Regions from separate parts of the Mesorhizobium sp. M1312 genome, predicted to be linked through region 4. Evidence: predicted binding sites of a transcription regulator. Region 4 holds the regulator's gene; each other region holds the start of a gene.
The links. The regulator LexA, encoded in region 4, represses DNA repair genes until DNA is damaged. The targets are predictions, from matches to a motif close to TGTTCNNNNTGTGTTCNG.

Region 1 (4,211 bases), on a different contig from region 4:
AGCAGCGCCACAAGCAAAGCTGCGGGTGCGAGCCACAGAGCGCGGGCGCTGAGCGTCGAAGACTGGATCGCCGCGGCGGCGGTAAGCGTAATGCCGAACAGGAAAAACGTGATGCCGGCGGGCTGCTCGTAGAAGAAGAAATCCGCCAGCGCGGCAAGCAGGACGGCAACGCCGAATCGCGCACAATAGCTCGGCGCAGCCGTAAGCAACGATGTCATGATCGGATTTTCTCAGCGGCTTTGATCCGGCCGGCATATCTTGGCGGAGATTTGCGGATGAAGGGGAAGAGGGTCGCCGAACCATACGGCCGGGGTGGATCGACGAGCCACCAACCGTCATTGCGGAGCCGATAAGGCAGGGACCAGCGGGGTTTTTCTCGCTCTTGCATACCGACTATATCGTCGATCGGCATGCAGGCGGCGGGGCGGATCCGAGGAGATTTTCGGGAGTTTTATGCAGTTTTTATGCAGGCGGAGACGGCTTGCCTCGACCGGCCGCAGGCGGCATAGATCTGAGATGACTGAAACCTATCGCCCGCGCCGCTCGGTCCTTTACGTCCCGGCCTCGAACGACAAGGCGCTGACCAAGATCTCGTCGCTGGCCTGCGATGCCATCATCATCGATCTCGAAGATGCCGTCGCCCCGGCCGACAAGGTTTTCGCGCGGGAAAAACTGGCCGACATCTTCGCCAATCGCCCCGGCCGGCGCTGCGAGATGGTCGTGCGCATCAACCCGCTCTCCAGCGAATGGGGCGCCGACGATTTGCTGGCCGCGGCACGCTGCGAGCCCGACGCCATCCTGCTGCCCAAGGTCGACACGCCGCGCGATGTTCTGGAAGCCGGCGACGTCCTCGACGACAATTTTTCACCTGACGAGGTGAAACTATGGGCGATGATCGAAACGCCCAAGGCTCTGCTCAACATCGGACCGATTGCCGAGCTTGGCCGCGATCCGGCATCGCGGCTGGTTTGTTTCGTTGCCGGAACGAACGATCTGGTCAAGGAGACCGGCACTCTCGCCACGCCCGATCGGCGCTATCTCACACCGTGGCTGATGCAGATGGTGCTCGCCGCGCGCGCCGGTGGCCTCGATCTGCTCGATGGTGTCTTCAATGATTTTCGCGATCTGGATGCTTTTGCGCGCGAATGCGGGGAAGCGGCCGCTATGGGGTTTGACGGCAAGTCGCTGATCCACCCGGCCCAGATCGATGCCGCGAACCGGGCCTTTGCACCTTCTGCCGAAGCCGTGGCCGAGGCGCGTGCGGTGAAGGATGCCTTCGCGCTTGCCGAAAATGCTGGCAAGGGCGTCATTGCACTGAATGGAAAAATGGTCGAACGGCTGCATCTGGCGCAGGCCGAAAAACTGCTGGCGAAGGCGGCCGCCAGCGGGGCATGATCGGCAACTCACGACAGGAATGAAAAATGAAACTCTACCGCTTTCTGTCCGGCCCGGACGATTCCAGCTTCTGCCACAAGGTAACCGCGGCGCTGAACAAGGGCTGGCACCTGTTCGGCTCGCCGACCTATGCCTACGACAAGCAGACCAAGAGCATGCGCTGCGGCCAGGCCGTGGTGAAGGATATCGAGGGCCAGGAATACGGGCCTAACACCAAGCTCAGCGATTGGTAAGAAGGTTCGCTGAAGCGCTCGTCCTTCGTCATCCTAGGGCGGAGCGACGCGAAGCGGAGGGCAGACCCTAGGATCCATGCCGTTACCTCTGCCGAAGAGCACGGCGGATCAGGATTAGTGCGATCAGACGGATTTATCGGGGATGGCCGCCCGATTGCCCGTTACCGCGGAACCGGATGATGAGTGTTCGGTTCTGCACCGCCGGAGCACTGCACCACCGTCACGGCATGGATCCCAGCGTCTCCGCGACGTCGCTTCGCTCCTGCTCCGGCCTGGGATGACGAAGCGTGGGCCCGTTACTCGGCCGCCTCTTCGATCCGCTCCATATCATCGTCCGACAGGCCGAAATGATGGCCGATCTCGTGGATCAGCACATGGGTGACGATGTCGCCCAGCGTCTCTTCGTTCTCGGCCCAGTAGTCGAGGATGGCGCGGCGGTAGAGTGTGACGCGGTTCGGCCCCTCGCCGGTCTGCGGATTCCAGCGCTCGGCAATGCCTCGCCCCTCGAACAGGCCGAGCAGGTCGAAAGGCGTTTCCAGCGACAGATCGTCCATGATCTCGTCGGTCGGGAATTCAGCGATCTGGATAACGATCTCGCCGGTCAGCTTGCGAAATTCCTCCGGCAGATGGGCGTAAGTCTCCAGCGCCAGGAACTCCATTTCCTCCATCGACGGCGAAAGCTGGTCGTGCCAGGTGCGGGTCTTGTAGATGCGGGCCATGCTTTGTCCTTCTGATCCCGGCATATAGGCTTTCGAGCCGGGCTCGGCAAATGGGCGGGTTGCGGCCTACGCGAGGACAGGAATAAATTCCCCATGACTCCGCTTGACTCTTCGGGCACCCTCTGGAATCCTAAGGGAACATAACAGGAACAATTGTGAGTGGAAGCTGACCGTCATGGCGACAAGCGCCGTGGCGCGGGAGACTGTTTTTGCCCTGCGCCGCCAGATCGCGAAGATCGAGGGAACGCTGCCCGAGCGCCTGGAGGCGCCGGCCGGCGCAGCCCCCGTTGATGCGGATGTCACCCCCCAGAATCCAGCGGATGTCACAATCGTCCGCCGCGGCCTCGCCGTGGCGCCGCCCGATGCGTTTCTGCGCACCGGCGCCGAAGGTCTCGATACCGCGCTCAGCGGCGGTTTGCCGAAGGCGGCGCTGAGCGAGATCCATGGCGCCGCGACCCGCGATGCCGGGGCCGTCGCCGGCTTCGCCCTGTCGCTCGTCAGCCTGATCCTTAAACAGGGGCCGCGACTGCCGGTCCTGTGGATCGGCACCGCGGAGGTCTTCCGGGAGGCCGGCTTTCCCTATGCCAGAGGGCTTCATGCCTTGTTCGGCATCGAGCCGGAGCAATTGCTGTTTTCCGAGGCGCCAAGGCTCCTCGACGCGCTGTGGACCGCCGAGGAAGCCGCGCGGATGACGGCGCTCGCCGCCGTCATCCTCGAAATCCGCGGCAGTCCGCAGCGGCTGGACCTCACCGCGACGCGGCGGCTGCACGCCCGGGCGCAGAATGCCGGCCGGCCGGTGTTCCTGCTGCGCCAGGCCGGCGAGCCCGAGCCGACGGCGGCACCCGTCCGCCTCGTCCTGTCGGCGGCGCCGTCGGCACCACGCGAGACGATCGCCGGCCCGCTCGCCGGCTCGATCGGCCGCCCCGCCTTCACCGTCAGCATCGGCAAGAGCCGCACGGCTTTGCCTGGACAATTCACACTGGAGTGGAACCCCGATGAACGCAGTTTCGAGGAAGGAAGGGCCGGGCAAGAACGGGCAAAGAATTCTGTCTCTGTGGTTTCCGCATCTCGCCGCGGAAAGGATCCTGCGGCAGCGTCTGGGGCGGTCCTGGCGTTCCCGGCCGTCGGATCACCTGCCCCTGGTGATCAGCCATCGCCAAGCGAACGCGCAGCGCATCGCCGCCCTCGACGAGCGGGCTGAGGCGCTTCATCTGAAGCGCGGCATGGGCATAGCCGACGCGCGCGCCATGCATCCGTCGATCGACGTCGCGGAAGCCGATCCCGAGGCCGACCGCCGCCTGCTCGAAAGCCTTGCCGACTGGTGCGACCGCTACACCCCGCTGGTGGCGCTCGACGCAGCCGATGGCCTGTTCCTCGACGTCACCGGCTGCACCCATCTTTTCGGCGGCGAACGCTCGATGCTGGACGACATCCTGTCGCGCTTTTTCCATCAGGGTTTTGATGTCCGCGCCGGCCTCGCCGCCACACCTGGTGCTGCCTGGGCGGCGGCGCGGTTTGCCAGTGACCGCATCGTCCCCGGTGGCGAAGAGGAAGCGCTTCTCGCACCCTTGCCGCTGGCGGCGCTGCGCATCGAGCCTGACATTCGCGCCAGCCTGGAAAGCGTCGGCCTGCGCACGGCGGGCGCCGTCATGGCAGCACCGCGCGCGCCGCTCGCCCGCCGCTTCGGTGTCTCGCTGCTGCTGCGTCTCGATCAGGCGCTCGGCCGCCTCGACGAGGCGGTGTCGCCGCGCCTGCCGGTCGCGCCGCTTTCGGTCGAACGTCATCTCGCAGAACCCATCATGCTGACCGACGAAATAGAGCGGCTGGTGAAAATGCTGGCGACGACGTTGAAGGCGGACCTCGA
Region 2 (4,211 bases), on a different contig from region 4:
ATCGCCGAGGCGAAGGGATGGACCAGCTCCGGCCAGGTCGGATCGTAAAGCCACAGTGCCGATCCGCATTTCCTGCAGAAATTCCGCTCGCCTGACGAGATTTCGCATTGCGGATGCTCGTCGTCCTCGATCTCGGCTTGGTAGACGCCAAGATTGCGCTTGCCCTCGATTTTCAGCGTCTCGAAATCGGCGCCGAGATTGATGGCGAAGCCGCCGCCGCCCTGCTGCTTGCGACAGATCGAGCAGTAGCAGAGCATGAACGGCACCGGCGTGTGGCTTTCCACCTCGAAGCGGACGGCATTGCACCGGCAGTTCCCTTTGAGCAGAAGCGGCATGATGAGGACTCCGAAGAATTTGGCTCTCAACTTGTTAGCATGGTTTTGGTTGCGGCGATGACAAGGGGAAGTCCGGGTGACATGATCGCGGCATGGACAATGAACGCATCGCCGAACTTTTCGAAGGGCTCGGCCCGGTCAGCATTCGCAAGATGTTCGGCGGCAAGGGCATCTACTTCGACGGCGTCATCATCGCCATCGTTATCCGTGGCGAATTGATGCTGAAGGCCGACGCGGAAAGCGCGCCGGAATTCGAAGCTGCCGGCTGCCGGCAATGGACCTACACCGGCTCACGGCACGGCAAGCTGGTGTCCATGCCGTACTGGAGCGTTCCCGACAGTGCTTTCGACGATCCGGATGAGATGGCGGTCTGGGCACGCCGGGCCTATGAAGCGGGACTGCGCGCATAGCTGCTGGTCATTACCTCATGCCAATTTCCTGCGCCTCGGGCACAAGGGCCAGCGCCTCGGCAAGGGTCGCCGCCGTAAAAGCCGGCACAAGTTCGGCACCTTCGATCGCAAGCATTGCCGCGGCAACGCCTTCGCGCAGCGCCGCGCGCAACGTCAGGCCGCGCAGCAGAGCGGCGACCGTTGCGCCCGCCAGCGCATCGGCGGCGCCGTCCGCGACCTTTCGTGGCGGCAGGATCGAGAAGGCGCCGGCCGCGTTGAAACCCAGCACCGGACCGTCATCCGCCGTCACCACGCCGCCTTTAAGGCCCGCTCGCCTCAGGCCGTCGGCGATATCTTGCTCCCCAGCATCGATACCGACATCGGCGAGTGCGATGGCCTCGCATCGGTTCATGAAGACCAGCGCCAGACTGCCGAGCACCGGCGCGAGCCGCACCGCCTTGGCCGGTGAGGCGGCGAGGGCGAAGACCGGCTTGCCGGCGGCAAGCGCCACCAGCCGCTCCAGCGCCGTCGACGGCAGGTTGGCGTCGCAAAGGACCGCATCGGCATTGCTGATCGCCTCGCGCACCTTGGCACGACGGATTTGCTTGGGAAGCGCCAGATCATAGAGCGCCATGTCGGCAAGGCTGACGATCAGCCCGCCGTCGCCGTCGAATATCGTGGTGTTGCTCGGCGTCGTGCGATCGAGGAACACCACGGACAGATCGGTAATGCCGGCCGCAGCGATGGCGCGCGAGACCGTATCGGCCAGAACATCGCCGCCGCGCACCGAAAGCAGCGAACCGGAGACGCCGCACCGCACGGCGCTGCGCAGCGCATTGAAGACGGCACCGCCGACAGCCTCGCGCATCGTGCCGGGATTTGACGCCGCTGGCACGAAGGCGCCCGAAACCTGGCCGCGCCGATCTATATAGGCGCCGCCAACGGCCAGAATTGTCGGCGACTTCATCATGCCGGCGAGACGACCTTTGCTGTTGCCGGGTGGAGACTAGGTTGTCCCGCGGAACCCGGCAACCGGAGGCGCGATTCGGAAGATGCCAGCACGATCCTGCGGAGGAAGCCGGATACATCCTGGGGTGAAAGCGCGAAACAAAAAAAGAACAAATCCGGATATTGTTTGTTTTTCAATCCTTTGTCTCCCCTTGCCAGACGAGAACAAAAAAGGTACAAATTAACAAGGATTACGGATTGTCCGGCCTTCATTGACGACCAAGGGGTGATGTATCATGGCTCAGAATTCTTTGCGGCTTGTAGAGGACAAAGCAGTGGATAAATCAAAGGCTCTGGACGCGGCGCTGTCGCAAATCGAGCGTGCCTTCGGCAAGGGCTCGATCATGCGGCTCGGCGCAAACGAGCAGGTCGTCGAGATCGAAACGGTGCCGACCGGTTCGCTTGGCCTCGACATCGCGCTTGGCGTCGGCGGCCTGCCGCGCGGCCGCATCGTCGAGATCTACGGGCCGGAAAGCTCGGGCAAGACGACGCTGGCGCTGCACACGGTGGCCGAGGCCCAGAAGAAGGGCGGCATCTGCGCCTTCGTCGATGCTGAGCACGCGCTCGACCCGGTCTATGCCCGCAAGCTCGGCGTCGATCTCGAAAACCTGCTGATTTCGCAGCCCGACACCGGCGAGCAGGCGCTGGAGATCTGCGACACGCTGGTACGTTCGGGCGCCATTGACGTGCTGGTGGTCGATTCGGTCGCGGCGCTGACACCGCGGGCCGAAATCGAGGGCGAAATGGGCGATTCGCTGCCCGGCCTGCAGGCCCGCCTGATGAGCCAGGCGCTGCGCAAGCTGACCGCCTCGATCTCGCGCTCCAACACCATGGTCATCTTCATCAACCAGATCCGCATGAAGATCGGGGTCATGTTCGGTTCGCCCGAGACCACGACCGGCGGCAACGCGCTGAAATTCTACGCTTCGGTGCGCCTCGACATTCGCCGCATCGGCTCGGTCAAGGACCGCGACGAGGTCGTCGGCAACCAGACCCGCGTCAAGGTGGTCAAGAACAAGCTGGCACCGCCCTTCAAGGTGGTCGAATTCGACATCATGTATGGCGAGGGCGTGTCCAAGACCGGCGAGTTGGTCGACTTGGGTGTCAAGGCCGGCGTGGTCGAAAAGTCGGGCGCCTGGTTCTCCTACAATTCGCAGCGCCTCGGCCAGGGCCGCGAGAACGCAAAACTGTTCCTGCGCGATAATCCCGACACTGCGCGCGAGATCGAGCTGGCGCTGAGGCAGAATGCCGGGCTGATCGCCGAGAAATTCCTCGAAAATGGTGGTTCCGAAGGCGGAAACGATGGTTTCGAGGACGAAGCGGGCGCCATGTAGACTTTGGCTGTAATCGAGTTCTGTATTGTTGCGTTTCGAACCGCCGGCCTACGCCGGCGGTTTGCGTTTCGGCGGGGGCGCCGAGATGACCCGGCAAGCCCCGCAAATTGGCCCAATTCCGTGTTTCTGGACAGGGTGCAACGCGGCGGCTAAAAGGCCATGTCCATTTGCCGTCGGCCGGGCCGACGGCTCTCTCTAAAAGCTAAAAGGCAGTATTATTCATGAGTGGCGTGAACGAGATCCGGTCGACATTCCTCGACTATTTCCGCAAGGAAGGTCACGAGGTCGTCGCGTCGAGCCCGCTGGTGCCGCGCAACGACCCGACGCTGATGTTCACCAACGCCGGCATGGTGCAGTTCAAGAACGTCTTCACCGGCCTGGAAAAGCGGCCCTATTCGCGTGCCACGACCGCTCAGAAGAGTGTCCGCGCCGGCGGCAAGCACAACGACCTCGACAATGTCGGCTACACCGCGCGCCACCTGACCTTCTTCGAGATGCTCGGCAATTTCTCGTTCGGCGACTATTTCAAGGAGCGCGCTATCGAACTTGCCTGGAACCTGATCACCAAGGAGTTTGGGCTGAAGAAGGACAAGCTGCTGGTCACCGTCTATCACACCGACCACGAGGCGGCCGGCTACTGGAAGAAGATCGCCGGCTTTTCCGACGATCGCATCATCCGCATTCCGACCTCGGACAATTTCTGGGCAATGGGCGACACCGGACCTTGCGGGCCGTGCTCGGAGATATTCATCGACCGTGGTGAGCACATCTGGGGCGGCCCTCCCGGCAGCCCCGAGGAAGATGGCGACCGTTTCCTCGAATTCTGGAACCTGGTGTTCATGCAGTACGAACAGGTGACGAAGGACGAGCGTATCGACCTGCCGCGCCCGTCGATCGATACTGGCATGGGCCTGGAGCGCATGGCCTCCATTCTGCAAGGGGTGGAGAGCGTCTTCGAGACCGACCTGTTCCGTCACCTGGTCGACGTTGCGTCATCCGCGCTCGGCCGCGGTCCGGATGGGGGCACCGTCGCATCGTTCCGCGTCATCGCCGACCATTTGCGTTCGTCCTGCTTTTTGGTGGCCGACGGCGTGCTGCCGTCCAACGAAGGCCGCGGCTACGTGCTGCGTCGCATCATGCGCCGC
Region 3 (4,211 bases), on a different contig from region 4:
ACAAAGCGGCACCGGCGGTGCCTCGCTTCGCACGGTGATGCCAGCCACATACTGCCTTGCAACAGTGACGGTCGCCGTTTGCGGTTCGCCGAGCAGAAGACGCTCAGATATCCAGCACTTCCGTCTCGGCGAATTCCGCACGTTCCTGGATGAAGCGGAAGCGGGCTTCCGGCTTGGTGCCCATCAGCGCGTCGACCGCATCCTTGGTCGCCGCCTCGGCGTCGATCACATCGACCCTGAGCAGCGTGCGCTTTCTCGGGTCCATGGTGGTTTCCTTGAGCTGGGCGGCCATCATTTCGCCCAACCCCTTGAAGCGGCCGATTTCGACTTTGCCGCGCCCGGTGAACTCGGTACGCAGAAGTTCGTCCTTGTGCGCATCGTTGCGGGCATAGGCGATCTTGCCGCCTTGCCGGATCGAGTAGAGCGGCGGCACCGCCAGATAGAGATGGCCGCCGCGGACCAGGCTCGGCATCTCCTGATAGAAGAAGGTGATCAGCAACGAGGCGATGTGGGCGCCGTCGACGTCGGCGTCGGTCATGATGATGACCCGGTCGTAGCGCAGATCCTGATCGCGGTATTTCGAGCGTGTGCCGCAGCCAAGCGCCTGGATCAGGTCGGAAATCTGCTGGTTGCCGGCCAGCTTGTCGTTGCCGGCGCTGGCGACGTTGAGGATCTTGCCGCGCAGCGGCAGCACTGCCTGGCTGGCGCGGTCGCGCGCCTGTTTTGCCGAGCCGCCGGCCGAATCGCCCTCGACGATGAAGAGCTCGGCGCCGGCCGCGGCATTCTGCGTGCAGTCGGCGAGCTTGCCGGGCAGGCGCAGCTTGCGCACCGCGCTCTTGCGCGACACTTCCTTCTCCTGGCGGCGACGCACCCGTTCGTCGGCACGCGCGATCACCCATTCGAGCAGCTTCGAAGCTTCCTGCGGGTTGTCGGCCAGCCAGTGATCGAAGGGGTCGCGGATAGCGGTCTCGACGATCCTGATCGCCTCGATCGTCGCCAGCCTGTCCTTGGTCTGGCCGACGAATTCCGGTTCGCGGATGAACACCGACAGCATACCCGCCGCCGAGATCATGACGTCTTCCGACGTGACGATCGAAGCACGCTTGTTGCCGACCAGGTCGGCATAGGCGCGCAAACCACGTGTCAGTACGTTGCGGAAGCCGGCCTCGTGCGTGCCGCCTTCGCCGGTCGGGATGGTGTTGCAGTAGGAATTGAGGAACCCGTCGCCGCCGAACCAGGTCACTGCCCATTCGAGCGAACCGTGGCCGCCTTGCCTGTCGCTTTTGCCGGCAAAGATTTCGCGGGTGACCTGGAATTCGTCGCCGAGCGAGGCTTTCAGATAGTCCTTGAGGCCACCGGGAAAATGGAACTCGGCCTTGGCCGGCGTCGTGTCCTTCTCCTTGATCAGCGACGCATCGCAGGTCCAGCGGATCTCGACGCCGCCGAACAGATAGGCCTTCGAGCGCGTCATGCGGTAGAGCCGCGCCGGCTCGAATGCCGCACCCTTGCCGAAGATCTGCTCGTCGGGATGGAAGCGTATCTTGGTGCCGCGCCGGTTATGCACCTCGCCGAGTTGCTCCAGGCCAGTCACCGGAACGCCGCGCGAAAAACGCTGGCGATAGAGCTGGCGCCCGCGCGCGACCTCGACCTCAAGATGGTCTGACAGCGCGTTAACGACGGAGACGCCGACCCCGTGCAGGCCGCCCGAGGTCTCGTAGACCTTGCTGTCGAACTTGCCGCCCGAATGCAGCGTCGTCATGATGACTTCGAGTGCCGGCTTCTTGAATTTCGGATGCGGGTCGACCGGAATGCCGCGGCCATTATCGGTGACTGCCAGATATCCGTCGGCCGAAAGCTCGACATCTATGAAGGTCGCGTGGCCGGCGACCGCCTCGTCCATCGAATTGTCGATGACCTCGGCGAACAGATGGTGCATCGCCTTGTCGTCGGTGCCGCCGATATACATGCCGGGTCGCCGCCGCACCGGCTCCAGCCCTTCCAGTACCTCGATGTCGGCGGCACTGTAGCTCTCGCTGCCGTCGCGGGATCCCGGGCGCTTCGCCGCCTGTACCAGCGGGTCAGCCGGGCGAGCGGTGGCGCGAACCGGTTGCGGCTGCTTGTCCATAGTGCCGAAAAGATCGTTATTTTCGTCCATGCTGGTCCTGGATTCCGATGCTGCGAATCACCACCCGATACTGCCACGCTTTTTGCGGGCAGGCGACGGAGGTTCCTGTTACGTTCGAGGATAGAGCCTCTTACTGCAAAACCATCCGACAACCAAGCGGCGGAAATGGGTTGAGGGATCGACGCTTTGTAAACCTTGTCCGAAGGTTACATTGAAGGTTGGTCGAAAAACGGTATCCGTCCACTGCCGCTGGCCTAGAATGCGGCAGAACCCGTGAAAAGGCTGCTGCTGGCGCATGTTGGATTACAGTTCGCTCCTGCTCGCGGCGGCGCTGTCGGGCACGTGCCTCAGCATCACCATGTTTGCGATCTGGTTCTCCGCGCCACAGGCAGGCTTTGTCCTGACTGTTGCGTGCGGCATTCTCGTGCTCGTCGCGCATGTGGTCTTGTTCTGGCATTATGCCAGGCATCCCAGCCCCTGGCTTTGCCAGATTGTGCTTGCGCTTCTCAGCCTGGGCTTCCTGACCCTCTGCCTCTCGGCCATGCAGTATCTCGGCATGCGCGACTACAGGCGCGCCATCTTGCCGACCTTGGCTGCGATGGCGGTTTGCGCAGGCGCGACGTCCCTCGGCTTTGATGGCGTCGGCTTCATCGTCAGCTACGCGACGGTTACGGCGCTGCTCACGCTTATCGGGGTGATGTTCTGGATCAAAGGTGGTCATGATCGCCGGATATTGCTGGTCGTTTCGTTCCTGAGCGGCGTCTGTGCGCTGTCCTTCGTGCTTTGCGGCGCGGTCCTGCTGGTCGAGGGCCAATGGGTGCTCGGCGTTGCACCCGACAACTGGGCCGAACGGTTGAATTCCGTCGTGGCGGTCGCCTGCATGACCGGGCTCGGCGCACTGACGCTCTCCCTGCACCATTTGCAGGCGCAGATCGAATTGAAGGCCGAGACCATGACCGACCCATTGACCGGGTTGATGAACCGGCGGGCGTTGACGGCATTCTACGGCGAGCGGGTTTTCGGCCCGTTCATGTCCGTCGCCATGTTCGATCTCGACCATTTCAAGAAAACGAACGACGTATTCGGTCATCCGGTCGGTGATCAGGTTCTGCGCCGCTTTGCCGCTGTCATCAGGAAATATGCCAGGACCGGCGTCGACGCCTTCCGGCTGGGCGGCGAGGAATTCGTCCTCGTCATGTCGCGGATGACAGAGGAGAAGGCTTACGATATTGCGAGTAAGATCAGCGTCGCCTTCGGCACGGAAGTCGTGGCCACCCAGCTTGGTCCTTTGCGCAGCACAGTCAGTGGCGGCATCGGCTTTGGCGGGACGGGTGGCACCAGTCTCGACCACGTGCTGGCCGAAGCCGACGCAGCACTCTATGCGGCAAAGCGCGCCGGGCGAAATCGCGTCGTCGCCCAGAAGACGAGCAAGGCCGGCGCGCCGGCCTTGCGTTCTGCCTGATTGAGGCTTCTATCTTCTTGTTAGACCATGATCTTGTCCGAAAACCGGATTCCACTTTTCGGGATCATTGTCTACTCCGCCGCGCCCAGATATTCCGACAGCGGCGGGCAGGAGCAGACGAGGTTGCGATCGCCGGCGACATTGTCGATGCGCGACACCGGCGGCCAGTATTTGGCTGATGAGTCTGCATCACCGGCCGGGTAGGCCGCCTCCAGGCGCGAATAGGGATGGCTCCACTGGCCGGCCAGCGCCTCGGCCGCGGTATGCGGCGCATTGACCAGCGGATTGTCGGCCAGGGGCCATTCGCCTTTCGCCACCTTGGCTGCCTCGCCCGCTATCGCGATCATCGCCTCACAGAAGCGATCCAGTTCGCTCTTGGGCTCGGACTCGGTCGGCTCGACCATTAGCGTGCCGGCCACTGGAAACGACATGGTCGGCGCATGGAAACCATAATCGATCAGCCGCTTGGCGATATCGTCGACGCTGATGCCGGAGCTCTCCTTGAGCACGCGGGTGTCGAGGATGCACTCATGGGCGATGCGAGCGTGCCTGCCCTTGTAGAGGAGCGGGAAGTGCGGCGCGAGCCGCGTCGCCACGTAGTTGGCGGAAACGATCGCCGTCTCG
Region 4 (4,211 bases):
GGCGGTGACGCGCTCATGGCGCAAAACGCATTTGTGCTTCATGGCAGCGTTGCTGTGCGCACTCGGTGTTCTCGCCGCCAAGGTTGAAACCTGGCGCGTGGGAACGCAGATGCTCGGTTCGGAAATCCAGACCCAGCTCACCGGCCGTGTCGTTAGGCTCGACCAGATGGCGAACGGCCGGATCAGGCTGACCATCGACGTGATGTCGACCGCCCGGCCGACACTGCGTTATGCGCCGAAAGGTGTCAGGGTTTCGGCACGCAAAATTCCCGCTGAGATGACCGCAGGCTCGGTCGCAACCGGCTATGTGAGGCTTCTGCCTCCGACTGGCCCGGTTAGGCCGGACAGTTATGACTTCTCCTTCGACAGCTATTTCGCCGGTATCGGTGCCAGTGGCTTTTTCCTCGGCAATCCGAAGATCGTCGTTTCCGAAGATGCACCGTTCGCCGCGCGCCTTTCTTCCTCGATCGAAAAGGCGCGCGAAACCATCGCCGACCATATCAGGGACAGCATCGGTGGCGCCGAGGGGGAGATTGCCGCCGCGCTGATCGTCGCCGTGCGTGCCGGCATTCCCGAAGAGATAAACGAATCGATGCGGCGCACCGGCATCTACCACATCATCTCCATTTCCGGCCTGCACATGGCGCTTGTCGCCGGCGCCATCATGGGATTGCTACGCGGCGCACTTGCGCTGTTTCCCGATTTTTCGTCGCGCCGGCCGGTCAAAAAATATGCGGCTGCCGCCGCACTCGTTTCCATCGCTGCCTATCTCATTTTTTCCGGTATCGTGGTCGCGGCTGAGCGCAGCTTCATCATGCTGGCGGTAATGCTTGTCGCCGTGCTGTTCGACCGGGCGGCACTCACCATGCGCAATCTGACGATTTCAGCCATCGCGGTCATCGTCGTGTCGCCGCACGAGGTGGTCGGCCCAAGCTTCCAGATGTCCTTCGCCGCGACCGCTGCTCTCGTGGGCGCCTATGCCGGCTGGTCCGACTATTGTGCCGACAAGGCCACGGCGCCGCTACAGCGACGGTCACCGGTCGCTTTCGTCACGCGGAAACTCGCCGCTGGGACAGGTACCATCGCAATGACCTCCATCATTGCCGGCAGCGCCACCGCGCTCTTTGCCATCTGGCACTTCCAGCGCGTCTCGCCGCTTAGCCTGTTCGCCAATCTGGCCGTCATGCCGATCGTCACGGTCGTCATGTTCCTGGCCGTCGTCAGCGCCTTGGCAATGCCTTTCGGCTTGGATGGGCCTTTCCTCTACATGATGGGCAAAGGGCTGACAGCCATGATTGCAATATCGGGATGGATCTCCGAGCGGTCGCCGATCGATGCAGTCGGACTGATTTCGTTGCAGTCGGTTCTGCTGGTGACGGTCGCCCTGGTCATCGCCACGATGGCGACGACATGGTTGCGGCTTGCGGCACTTCCCTTTGCGCTCGCCGGCCTGCTGACGATTTCCGAGACACGCACCCCCGACGTGCTGATTTCGGAAGATGCGCATCTGGTGGCGCTGCCGATTGGCGGCGGCGAACTTGCCGTCAACCGGGTGCGTTCGAACGAATTCATCACCGACAACTGGAAACATGCGCTGGTTTCAGCGACCATTGTCGAGCCCGAGACATTCGAAAAAGGAGACGTGCGGTTCGACCTCGCCGATCCGGCCGACCTGCCGCCGGGAGCGCCCTTCTACTGCACTGCCGGCCTGTGCCTCGCCCGGCATCCGTCCGGCGCGATCATCGCGCTCGCCGACAACCGTAAAACCGCGCGGCCAGCCTGTGCCTTTGCGGATCTGATCGTCATCGATGATGCCACAGCCTATTACAATCCCTGCCGCAATCCGCTGGTTCTTGTCGTCACCAAACGGCAGCTCGCTCGCATGGGCAGTGCCGCCGTCTTCTTCGATCCGCTATCGGCGACGACGCGCGCAGAAATCCGTTTTGCCGTCAGACAGCCCTATAGGCCCTGGCACGAGCAGCGAAGATTTTCGCGCGAGGCGAGGGGCCTGCCGCCGTACCGCAAGGCCGAGAAGCCCAAAAAGGCCACCACTCAGTAACGCCGGATTAGTCCGACGAGCTTGCCTTGCACCTTGACCCGGTCCGGCCCGAAGATGCGCGTCTCGTAGGCCGGATTGGCGGCTTCCAGTGCGATCGAGGCGCCCTTGCGGCGGAACCGCTTCAGCGTCGCTTCCTCCTCGTCGACCAAGGCGACGATGATCTCGCCAGGCTGGGCGGTGTCGGCGTTGCGGATTATGACCGTGTCGCCGTCGAAAATGCCGGCCTCGATCATCGAATCACCCTTGACCTCCAGCGCGTAGTGCGTGCCGCCGGTGATCATATCCGGTGGTACCGAGATCGAATGCGTCTGGTGCTGGATCGCGTCGATCGGCACACCGGCAGCGATGCGGCCCATCACCGGGATGGAGACGGTGGCAACGACGTCGTCGTCATTGCCGGCCGCGGGCATGCGCGAAGGCGCCGGCTTGATCTGTCGTCCGAGGCTGCCCTGCCCAAGGCTGCCCTGAATGACGCTCGGCGAGAATTTGCGCGCCGCATTGAGGCCGGGCGCGATCGAATCGGGCAGGCGCAGCACCTCCAGCGCACGGGCGCGGTTGGGCAGGCGGCGAATGAAGCCGCGCTCCTCCAGCGCCGTGATCAGCCGATGGATTCCCGACTTGGAGGCGAGGTCGAGCGCTTCCTTCATCTCGTCGAACGAGGGCGGAATGCCGCTTTCCTTCAGCCGCTCGTGGATGAACATCAGCAGTTCGTGTTGTTTGCGTGTCAGCATCGCGACCCCCAACAGAATCAGAAAAACAAACCCAGAACAAACACTATCTGTTCCAGTTGTGTTCCGCAACCGTTTAAAGTTTAATGAAAGTGTTGACGTTTTGTTCAGCGTAGCATCAGCACGCTGCAGGCGACGCCCGTCGCGGCTGGGGGAGCGAATGGCTCGCGCACGATCAGCCCGTTGGCGTCGGCCAGCATTTTGAGCATCGACGAATCCTGGATGCCGAACGGGGTCGCCAGCAGCGTGCCGGCTTCTTCGCTCACCACGGCGCGTACATAGTCCTGCCTGAGATCGTTGGCCGGCATGGCGGCGCCGAGCCGCGCCTGACGCAGGTCCTGCCGAAAAGCGCGGCCGCCGAGCCGCGCAAGCAGCGGCTTCAGAAAGAGCTGCGTGCAGACCAGGCTCGCCACCGGATTGCCGGGCAGGCCGATGCAGCGGATGTCGCCGAGCCGCCCGAACATCAGCGGCTTGCCGGGCCGCATGGCGATTTTCCAGAAATCGAGCGTCATGCCTTCGCCGGTCAGCACGTCATGGACCAGGTCATGGTCGCCGACCGAGGCGCCGCCCAGCGTGACGATGACGTCGGCGCCTGCATCGACCGCTTTTTTCACCAGCGCGGCGATCGCCTCCTTCCGGTCGGGGGCGATGCCGAGATCGAGCGCGCTGGCGCCGACCGAGCGGGCCGCGGCGGCGACGCCATAAGCATTGGACGAGATGATCTGGTCGGGGCCAAGATCGCTGCCCGGCGGCAGCAATTCGTCGCCGGTGGCGATGATTGCGACCAGCGGCCGTTTCACCACGCTGACCTGCGGATGGTTGGCCGACGCCGCCAGCGACAATGCCGCCGGATCAAGCAGGCGGCCTTTCTCCAGCAGCACGTCGCTCTTCGAGAAATCGAGCCCGAGGCGGCGGATGTTGCGGCCTTCAACGGTCGACGCGGTCACTTCGATGCTGCCGCCGCCGAGGTCGCGGACATTCTCCTGGATGACGATGGTGTCGGCGCCTGCCGGAAGCGGCGCGCCGGTGAAGATGCGGACGGCCTGCGCCGGGCCGACTGTTCCGGCAAAGCCGCGTCCGGCCGGCGCTATGCCGATCACCGAAAGTCTTGCGGGCACGGACGCGACATCCTTGGCCCGCGCGGCAAAGCCGTCCATGGCGGACGCGTTGAACGGCGGCTGGGTGCGAAGTGCTATGAGCGGCTCCGCCAGCACGCGGTCGGCGGCGTCCATCAGGGCGACGCTTTCAGCTTGCGAGGGCGCAGCATCTTCAAGCAGACGCTCGAGCGCCTCGGCGACCGGAAGCAGTGCCATTATCGGCCTGCCTCTTGGGCGCCTACCTTGTAGTCGCCGGATTTGCCGCCGGTCTTTTCCACCAGCCTGATGCCCGAAATCACCATGGCGCGGTCGACCGCCTTGGCCATA

Region 1: the regulator LexA is predicted to act here: its motif matches at 2,482-2,499, upstream of NKH36_RS09410 (ImuA family protein).
Region 2: the regulator LexA is predicted to act here: its motif matches at 1,828-1,845, upstream of recA (recombinase RecA).
Region 3: the regulator LexA is predicted to act here: its motif matches at 2,226-2,243, upstream of parE (DNA topoisomerase IV subunit B).

Annotation. Positions count from the first base shown of each region.
Region 1 is NZ_JAMYLQ010000005.1:206,399-210,609, forward strand. Features, by position in the region: partial or broken gene NKH36_RS09390 (DUF4153 domain-containing protein) at 1-218, opposite strand, end outside; gene NKH36_RS09395 (HpcH/HpaI aldolase/citrate lyase family protein) at 517-1,395, shown strand; gene NKH36_RS09400 (DUF1737 domain-containing protein) at 1,422-1,628, shown strand; gene NKH36_RS09405 (metallopeptidase family protein) at 1,925-2,347, opposite strand; gene NKH36_RS09410 (ImuA family protein) at 2,523-3,548, shown strand; gene NKH36_RS09415 (DUF6504 family protein) at 3,490-4,211, shown strand, end outside.
Region 2 is NZ_JAMYLQ010000014.1:7,812-12,022, forward strand. Features, by position in the region: gene NKH36_RS17455 (GFA family protein) at 1-335, opposite strand, end outside; gene NKH36_RS17460 (TfoX/Sxy family protein) at 428-745, shown strand; gene NKH36_RS17465 (carbohydrate kinase family protein) at 756-1,694, opposite strand; gene recA (recombinase RecA) at 1,969-3,066, shown strand; gene alaS (alanine--tRNA ligase) at 3,288-4,211, shown strand, end outside.
Region 3 is NZ_JAMYLQ010000019.1:11,114-15,324, reverse strand. Features, by position in the region: gene parE (DNA topoisomerase IV subunit B) at 104-2,155, opposite strand; gene NKH36_RS20915 (GGDEF domain-containing protein) at 2,421-3,587, shown strand; gene gcvP (aminomethyl-transferring glycine dehydrogenase) at 3,659-4,211, opposite strand, start outside.
Region 4 is NZ_JAMYLQ010000004.1:15,129-19,339, forward strand. Features, by position in the region: gene NKH36_RS07035 (ComEC/Rec2 family competence protein) at 1-2,059, shown strand, start outside; gene lexA (transcriptional repressor LexA) at 2,053-2,790, opposite strand; gene NKH36_RS07045 (molybdopterin molybdotransferase MoeA) at 2,895-4,100, opposite strand; gene moaC (cyclic pyranopterin monophosphate synthase MoaC) at 4,100-4,211, opposite strand, start outside.